2 regions of the Pseudoalteromonas sp. SR44-2 genome follow, and region 1 is predicted to be linked to the other one. Evidence: predicted binding sites of a transcription regulator. Region 1 holds the regulator's gene; the other holds the start of a gene.
What was found. The regulator sigma-54, encoded in region 1, starts transcription at its own class of promoters, with help from an activator protein. The targets are predictions, from matches to a motif close to GTTGGCACGNNNNTNGNNT.

Region 1 (4,202 bases):
AGCACATTAAAAGCAGAACTATTGGCAAAAAGCTATAAAGGTCGTGAAGTTGTAAAAAACGTCGGCCTTGAAGTACAAGCTGGCAGTATAGTTGGCTTACTTGGCCCTAACGGTGCTGGTAAAACAACGACTTTTTATATGATTGTAGGGCTTGTTCCTAGCGACAAAGGTAAAATATCTATTGATGATAACGATATTACTCTTTTACCTATGCATAGTCGTGCTAGATTAGGCATAGGCTACTTACCGCAAGAGTCATCAATTTTTAGAAAGCTGACTGTTTATCAAAACTTAATGGCCATTTTAGAAACGCGCAAAGAACTAAATAAACAAGCCAGAGAAGACACGCTCAATAACTTATTAGATGAATTTAGCATACAACACATTCGTGATAGCCAAGGTATGGCATTATCGGGTGGAGAACGTCGTCGTGTAGAAATAGCACGAGCGCTGGCAGCAGATCCTAAATTTATATTACTGGATGAACCGTTTGCCGGTGTTGACCCTATTTCGGTATTAGATATAAAGAAAATAATAGAACATCTTAAAAATCGTGGGATTGGAGTATTAATTACCGACCATAACGTAAGAGAGACCCTTGATGTTTGCGAAAAAGCCTACATTGTTTCTCATGGGGAGCTGATTGCATCAGGTACTCCAGAACACGTATTAAATGATAAAACAGTACGCGATGTTTATTTAGGCGAGCAATTTAGGCTGTAACATTTACGCCATGTCTTTAAGCATCTGCTAGTATTAATTATAACAACATAAAAGGATTGTTAGAGATACATGAGGCAATCACTACAGCTGCGCATGGGCCAGCAACTTACAATGACTCCACAGCTGCAACAAGCTATTCGTTTGTTGCAACTCAGTACATTGGATCTCCAGCAAGAAATACAAGAAGCTCTCGACAGTAATCCACTATTAGAGGTTGAAGAGGCAGACTATTCTGAAGACGCTGCTGGTAAAAACGAGCAAAAAGCTGATACCGATGACATAACTGTTAGCGCATCTGCTGATGATGCTCCGAGCGAATATGAACAAGATACTGGTGAAGCACTTGCAAAAGACACGCTAAGTGACGACATGGCTATGGATGTCAGTTGGGATGAGTACATGAGTGCCGCTCCTGCAGCCTCATCAGGTCCAATGCCTGAAGACGAATCAATATACCAAGGCGCCTCTACTGAAACGCTGCATGAGTATTTAATGTGGCAATTACAACTAACGCCATTTAGCCCTACCGATGAAGCCATCGCTATTGCGATTGTAGAGGCCGTCGATGATTCAGGTATTTTAACATTAAGCTGCGAAGAGATTTTAGAAAGCTTTAATCAAGAAAACGAAGATGATAACGAAGTCGAACTTGATGAAATTGAAGCGGTATTAAAACGCATCCAACTGTTTGATCCTGTTGGTATTGCTGCACGTAGTTTACAAGAGTGTTTGTGTATTCAGCTTAATCAATTTGATAAAGAAACACCTTACATTAATGAAACGAAAATGATTTTAACCGAGCATATTGATCTATTAGCAGCTCGCGACTATCGTACATTAATGAAAAAAACTAAGCTTAAAGAAGAAGAGCTTAAAGAAGTGATGACACTAATACATACTCTCAACCCAAAACCTGCAGATACTATTGTAAGGGAAGAATCTGAGTATGTTGTTCCTGATGTGTCAGTTAAAAAAATTAAAGGCCGCTGGGTTGTCGAATTAAACCCAGATAGCATGCCTAAAATTCGTGTTAATAGCCAATACGCGGCAATGTCTCGCACTGTAAAATCAAGTGGCGACAGCCAGTTTATTCGCTCACATTTACAAGAAGCTAAATGGTTTATTAAAAGCTTAGAAAGTAGAAACGACACGCTATTAAAAGTTACTAATTGTATTGTTAAGCAACAACAAGGCTTTTTTGAACATGGCCCTGAAGCCATGAAACCAATGGTTTTAAATGATGTCGCTGAAATGGTAGAAATGCACGAATCGACAATTTCGCGTGTGACTACTCAAAAGTACATGCATACACCCCGTGGTATATTTGAGCTTAAATATTTTTTCTCAAGCCATGTAAGTACTGAAAACGGTGGTGAATGTTCATCTACAGCAATACGTGCGCTTATCCGAAAATTAATCGCAGCAGAAAACTCAGCAAAACCATTGAGTGATAGCAAAATAGCGGATATATTGGCTGAGCAAGGAATTAAAGTAGCGAGACGTACAATCGCAAAATACCGCGAATCTCTTGCTATTCCACCGTCAAATCAGCGTAAAAGTCTGATTTAAGACGCTAAACTAAAAGGGTAATGCTTATGCAACTAAACTTAACTGGTCGTCACGTAGAATTAACCGATTCACTAAGAGACTATATTAATACTAAATTTGCGAAGCTTGAAAGACACTCTGATCATATTAATAATGTTCATGTCATTCTCGATGTAGAAAAGTTAAATCAAAAAGCAGAAGCCACAATACACGTAAGCGGTGCTGAGCTATTTGCCTCTACAGAACATCAAGATATGTATGCCGCTATTGACTCGTTGATCGACAAGCTCGATCGCCAAGTAATCAAACACAAAGAGAAGCTTGCTCGACACTAATATGATGAAATTAAGTTCACTTATATGCCAGGACTGCAGCAAAGCTGCGGTCCTTTTTAATAGCAAAAAAAGAATTTTAGAGTTCATTAGCGAACTTGCTCACGACAAACTTCCGTATTTACCGCAACAAGATATTCTTAATGCTTTAATGAGCAGAGAGAAATTAGGTAGTACAGGTATAGGGCGTGGCATTGCTATTCCTCATGGAAGAATGAGCGGTGCAGAAGAGCCTTTGGCTTTAGTGCTCGTTAGCGAAACTCCAATAAACTTTGATGCAATCGATAATCGCCCTGTTGATATTTTTGTCGCACTCATCGTACCAGATGGCGATAACCAGCAGCACTTAAAGACTCTAGCAACCATTGCTGATAAACTAAACAACAAAGATTTTTGTAAACAGTTACGCAGTGCAAAATCTGATACTGAGCTTTACCAAGTTATTGTCGATCAATCATAGTTTTATAAAGGGTGTTAAATGGAGTTAATTATCATAAGCGGCCGTTCTGGTTCTGGAAAGTCGGTTGCTTTGCGCGTTGTAGAAGATTTAGGTTATTATTGCGTAGATAATATTCCAGTAAACCTACTACCTTCATTAGTTCGCAGTGTATCTGATAGCTACGATAAAATTGCTGTTAGCATAGATGTGCGCAACATCCCTAAAGAACAAGATGAATTTAACGATATTCTTGAATACTTGCCTGGCTTTGCAAACCCTACGTTGTTTTATTTAGATAGCGACGATCAGACATTGATCAAACGCTTTTCTGAAACACGCAGATTACACCCACTATCAATAGACTCGTTGCCCCTTGATTTAGCCATCAAAAAAGAAAAAGAATTACTTGATGTATTAACCACTCGCGCCGACTTTATGATAGATACGACTGATTTAAGTGTTCATCAACTCGCTGAATCTATTCGTGAAAAGATTTTAGGTAAAAAAGATAAGCAACTGATTGTCACATTTGAATCATTTGGTTTTAAACACGGTATACCAAAAGAAGCAGACTACGTATTTGATGCACGCTTTTTACCAAATCCACACTGGGAACCTGAGTTGAAGCCTTTAAATGGGTTAGATCAACTGGTTAAAGACTATTTAGCTAATCACAGCATAGTGCAAAAATTCACATGGCAAATTCAAACATTTGTGCAAACGTGGTTACCGCATTTAGAACGAAATAACCGCAGTTATTTAACCATTGCTATTGGGTGTACAGGCGGGCAACATCGCTCTGTGTATTTAGCGCAAACTATCGGTGAAAGTTTTGCAATGACACATCCCAATGTAAAAATTCGCCATCGCGAGCAAGAAAAATAATATAGCTGAATAATCACCTGTTCAGCTTAGGTAGAGTAAGTTATGCATTGTGAAGATACCTTTTTAATAAAAAACAAATTAGGCTTGCACGCCAGAGCAGCTACTGTGCTTGCGCAATTAGCAGTACAATTTGATGCGACAATCACATTATTCCAAGATGACAAAGAAGCAGCAGGCGATAGCGTACTTGCACTAATGTTACTTGAAAGTAGCCAAGGAAAAGAAGTTAAAGTTGTTTGTAAAGGCCCTGATTCTGAGCAAGCTTTACACGCTGT
Region 2 (4,202 bases), on a different contig from region 1:
AATCATATTTATACCTGAGCACGAAAACCTAACAGATATTAGTGTTTGGCAGCGTTATATAACTTGTGATATCGATTTAGTTTTTATAAGCCATGTGTATTCAAATACAGGTGTACAGGCGCCTGTGTACGATATTGTAGCTATAAGTAAATTAACCAATAGTTTATCAATAGTTGATGTTGCTCAGTCAGCGGGTGTTATACCGCTTGATTTAAGCGTGCTCGATGCGGACTTTATGATTGGCTCGAGCGTTAAATGGTTATGTGGTGGCCCAGGTGCAGCTTATTTATGGGTTAACAAAAATCAAATAGAGTATTGTGAGCCTAAAGATGTGGGTTGGTTTTCGCATCAAAACCCATTTGAGTTCGATATTAATAATTTTGAATATAACAGCAGTGCGCTTAAGTTTTGGGGTGGCACTCCCTCTGTAGCGCCTTATATTATTGCCGCAAATAGTATTACCTACTTTGCAGAGCTAACAGCTCACAAGGTAAGGGTGCATAACTTAGCGATGCTTACGCTTATTCATGAGCAACTAGCTGAATATGTTGCATCACCTATGAGTGGTGATAAATGCAGCGGGACTGTTATTTTGTTTTTTAACAAGCAACAAGACCATGTACTTACAGAGCTTAATAAAGCGAAAGTCAGTGTAGATGCTCGCAAATTTGGAATACGAGTATCGCCACATGTTTATAATACTCAAGAAGACGTTGCGCAATTTATTTCTATAGTAAAACGAGCGCTTAAGGGTTTTGGCTAAGCTGCTGCTTTCTTTGCTTTAATGACTCTATTTTTTGCTGCGTTTGACTAATTGATGCGTCGTAGGCTTGTTTTAATGAATTTGTTTTAGTTGCGATAGCATCAGCAATAGACGAAGCGCCTAAACGATTGGCCTTATCTTGGGTCATATAATCTATTTGTTGTTTTTTAGCTGCGTATTCTTTTTGGCTTTGTTCAATAGATAGCTCAAGGCGCTTTATTTCACGCTCTATTTGCTGAACCTCTAAGTAGTCATCAACAGAGGTATCGGTGATACCTTTACCGGGCGTAGAGCTTTTATATGCTTCAATTACATTTATATCTTTTAGAGTAATAACTTGTGCATCTTTAGCGCAAGGCGTTTGGCTAAAAGTAGGAACGCCCTTAATTACACACTTATACACTGTTGTACTTTGTGCCAAGGTAAAAAATGGTGCTGCCGCGCAAAATGATAGCAATATGAACCGGATCATAGCTAAACCTAAAAGTGGCTAAAGTTGTGTTAATAATGCCCTAAGTTATTACTAGGCACAATTTGTTTAGTTTTTATAAATTTTAGGCACAAAAAACCACAATTAAGTGGTTTAAATTAAGTATGGTCCAGAGGAAGGGATAGACTTGCTTACATCCATGTAATCAATCGCTGCGCGACGCTTGCAGCGGCCTAAAATGTTCCAGACATTTTGTCGAACCCTGTCGAAGGTTCTCACCCTCCCAATTTAGTATCGGTGTTAAATTTTAGGCACAAAAAAACCACAATTAAGTGGTTTAAATTAAGTATGGTGGAGAGGGAGGGATTCGAACCCTCGATAGAGCTACAAACTCTATACTCCCTTAGCAGGGGAGCTCCTTCGGCCACTCGGACACCTCTCCAACGCATAACCGGTTGTATTGATGGAGTAAAAAAAGCCACCAATTAAAATATGGTGGAGAGATAGGGATTTGAACCCTAGATGGGCTATAAACCCATGCCGGTTTTCAAGACCGGTGCATTCGACCACTCTGCCATCTCTCCGTGACGCAGAATAATACTTAGGTGATACCGCTGTGTAAATAGCAAAATGACTGTTTGCCTAAAAAATATACGTAAATGAGGTTTTTTTTGTAAATAAGGGGAAATTAAGGCAATTTTTAATAAAATAAATAGGTTGCAGCAAACAATGGGAGCTAAATAAGTGACTTCATTTAGTGGTTGAGTGTTCGCTGCACCGAAAAATAATCATGGTTGGGTGATTATTTATATTGAGCTGCACCGCTAAGTGCTAGTCTTTTACCAATCGTGTTAAGTTTAGCTAACATTCTTGCTTTACGGTTAGTTGGTTTAACGGCTACTTGCGCTGCTGCTGTTTGATTTAATGTATTAATTGGTTTCATTATTTTGCTCCGGTTGTATCTGTTGAAATCGCGTGCATTTTGCACGTTGTTTGATTGAAAATACAACGATAAAAATTGAGCCTGAGGGATTAGTTAAACTAATCTGAATTGATTTTATTAATATGCGATTCAGTAAGTTGCATTACTGTTTTTGCATAGCTATTTACATGACGGTTGGTTTTAACCCCTTTGATGTTGGGGTTTTTGGTTTTTTAATTTATTTTTATGCATTTTATACAATGTTTTTTGATTATTTATTCAGATTAAAAAAATTTAATTAAACGTTTGTTATCTCACTCTAAAATACATTGCTGGAAACAAAAGCTTGTCACTACTTATAATTATTAAACCAAGTATCAAAAAACAGAGCCAAAAATCATTGGCATGGCTTAAAAGTATCTGTAAAAAACGCAGCTTTTCTTATTGTATATTTACTACAACGGGAAGCTTTGACGATGACTGCGCTCAAATAAGGTTGTTACTGAGTAAATTTCCCAAAGTAGTTGCACTAGGTGGCGATGGTACATTGAACTTGGCGGTTAATGCGCTAATAGGGAGCAGCTGTTCGTTAGCATTATTACCTTGCGGTACAGGTAACGATTTCTCTAGAGGATTTAATTGCAAAGAAGATGATTGGCGAAAGGCATTATTTAATACACCGACAGCCATTGATATAGGAAAAATTAATAGCCGCTATTTTATTAATATTGCAGGGGTAGGATTTGATGCTCATGTTATTAAAACAATTAACGAGAAAGCTAATTTTTCATCTTTTGATTACAGTTGGACGAGTATTAAAGAGCTATTTTATTATCAAGCTCAGCAGTTGCAAGGTACGTTTAATAACGATGCTCGGCAGTATCAAAATTTAATTACTGTATTTGCTAATCATAAGTACTTTGGTGGCGGGCTAGAAATAGCGCCAAAAGCAGATTTAACTGATGGTCAGCTTGAGTGTTATCAAATGCGATCGGGTGGGCTTTTTTATAATGTAAAAAGCTTTATTAAGTTATTTTTTGAGCGTCATGAGTATATAAAAAACCTTACCTATAGTCGCTTAAATACAGCTTCCATAAATACTGAAGGGCTATTGATTGAAGCAGATGGTGAGCTGATAGGTAAGACTCCTGCAGTTGTTAGTGTGCATGGACAGGCCTTACTTTTTCATATGCCAATAAAAAAGCGCCTATAGTAAAGTAGGCGCTTTTGCGTTAGTTGCGTTAATAACGCGTCTAACTGGGGACGGAGCCACTTTTAGCTATTGCTCTATTAGCTAAAAAGGCGTTAATTCGTTTTGTTGGGGTAAGCACAATGGCGTTACCTAATAGCACTAAGCTAAACCCTGCAAAGGTATTTGCGTGCCATTCAAAGCTTTCAAAAAAGCTACTCAGTGTTACTGCCACTAACGGGAATAAAACAATAACGTAGCTGGCTTTTTCAGGGCCTATATTTTTTAGTAGTGCAAAGTAACAACCAAAAGCGATTACGGTGCCAAATATTGATAGGTAAAGTAGTGATAACCAGTAACTTGGTGGAGCATTTAAACTAAATTGCACATCGTTCATTAATACATATAAAGCTAAGCCTATAGCACTATATAACATACCCCATGCATTGCCTTGCAATACACCAATTTGCTTACGAGAATTACGAACGCTTACCATGTTGCCCAATGAAGCCACAAAGGTGCCACCAAGGGCAAGTAGTAACCCGACCAATGCACCGTTACTTAAGTCGAACTGCTGTAACTGTGGCCAAAACAGACACGTAATACCTAATACAGCGAGTGCGGCACCGGTATAAATTCGTTTTGAGATAGGCTTACCAAAAAATAGTCGAGTGTTAACTATGTTCATAACCAGCAGCATCGAGAAGGCAATGGAGCTCATGGCTGAGGTTAAGTAATTTTGTGCCCAGTAAAGCATTAAGTAATTTAAACCAAAGTTAAACAGAGCTAATAAAGCAAAAAAGCCATGATCGATTAATGAAAAGCGCATATCCGATTTTTTGTACGCTACATATAACCACATTAAAAGTGCTGCTATAGCAAAGCGATAAAATAACGA

Region 2: the regulator sigma-54 is predicted to act here: its motif matches at 2,174-2,192, upstream of H5115_RS15050 (diacylglycerol kinase family protein).

What each region holds. Positions count from the first base shown of each region.
Region 1 covers NZ_JACJDW010000008.1:35,098-39,299, reverse strand. The annotation lists gene lptA (lipopolysaccharide transport periplasmic protein LptA) at 1-1, shown strand, start outside; gene lptB (LPS export ABC transporter ATP-binding protein) at 1-723, shown strand, start outside; gene H5115_RS06785 (RNA polymerase factor sigma-54) at 793-2,292, shown strand; gene hpf (ribosome hibernation promoting factor) at 2,319-2,606, shown strand; gene ptsN (PTS IIA-like nitrogen regulatory protein PtsN) at 2,611-3,063, shown strand; gene rapZ (RNase adapter RapZ) at 3,082-3,927, shown strand; gene H5115_RS06765 (HPr family phosphocarrier protein) at 3,970-4,202, shown strand, end outside.
Region 2 covers NZ_JACJDW010000026.1:21,936-26,137, forward strand. The annotation lists gene H5115_RS15025 (aminotransferase class V-fold PLP-dependent enzyme) at 1-763, shown strand, start outside; gene H5115_RS15030 (RNA-binding protein) at 747-1,235, opposite strand; tRNA gene H5115_RS15035 (tRNA-Ser) at 1,543-1,635, opposite strand; tRNA gene H5115_RS15040 (tRNA-Ser) at 1,687-1,777, opposite strand; gene H5115_RS15045 (hypothetical protein) at 1,996-2,136, opposite strand; gene H5115_RS15050 (diacylglycerol kinase family protein) at 2,462-3,328, shown strand; gene H5115_RS15055 (DMT family transporter) at 3,369-4,202, opposite strand, start outside.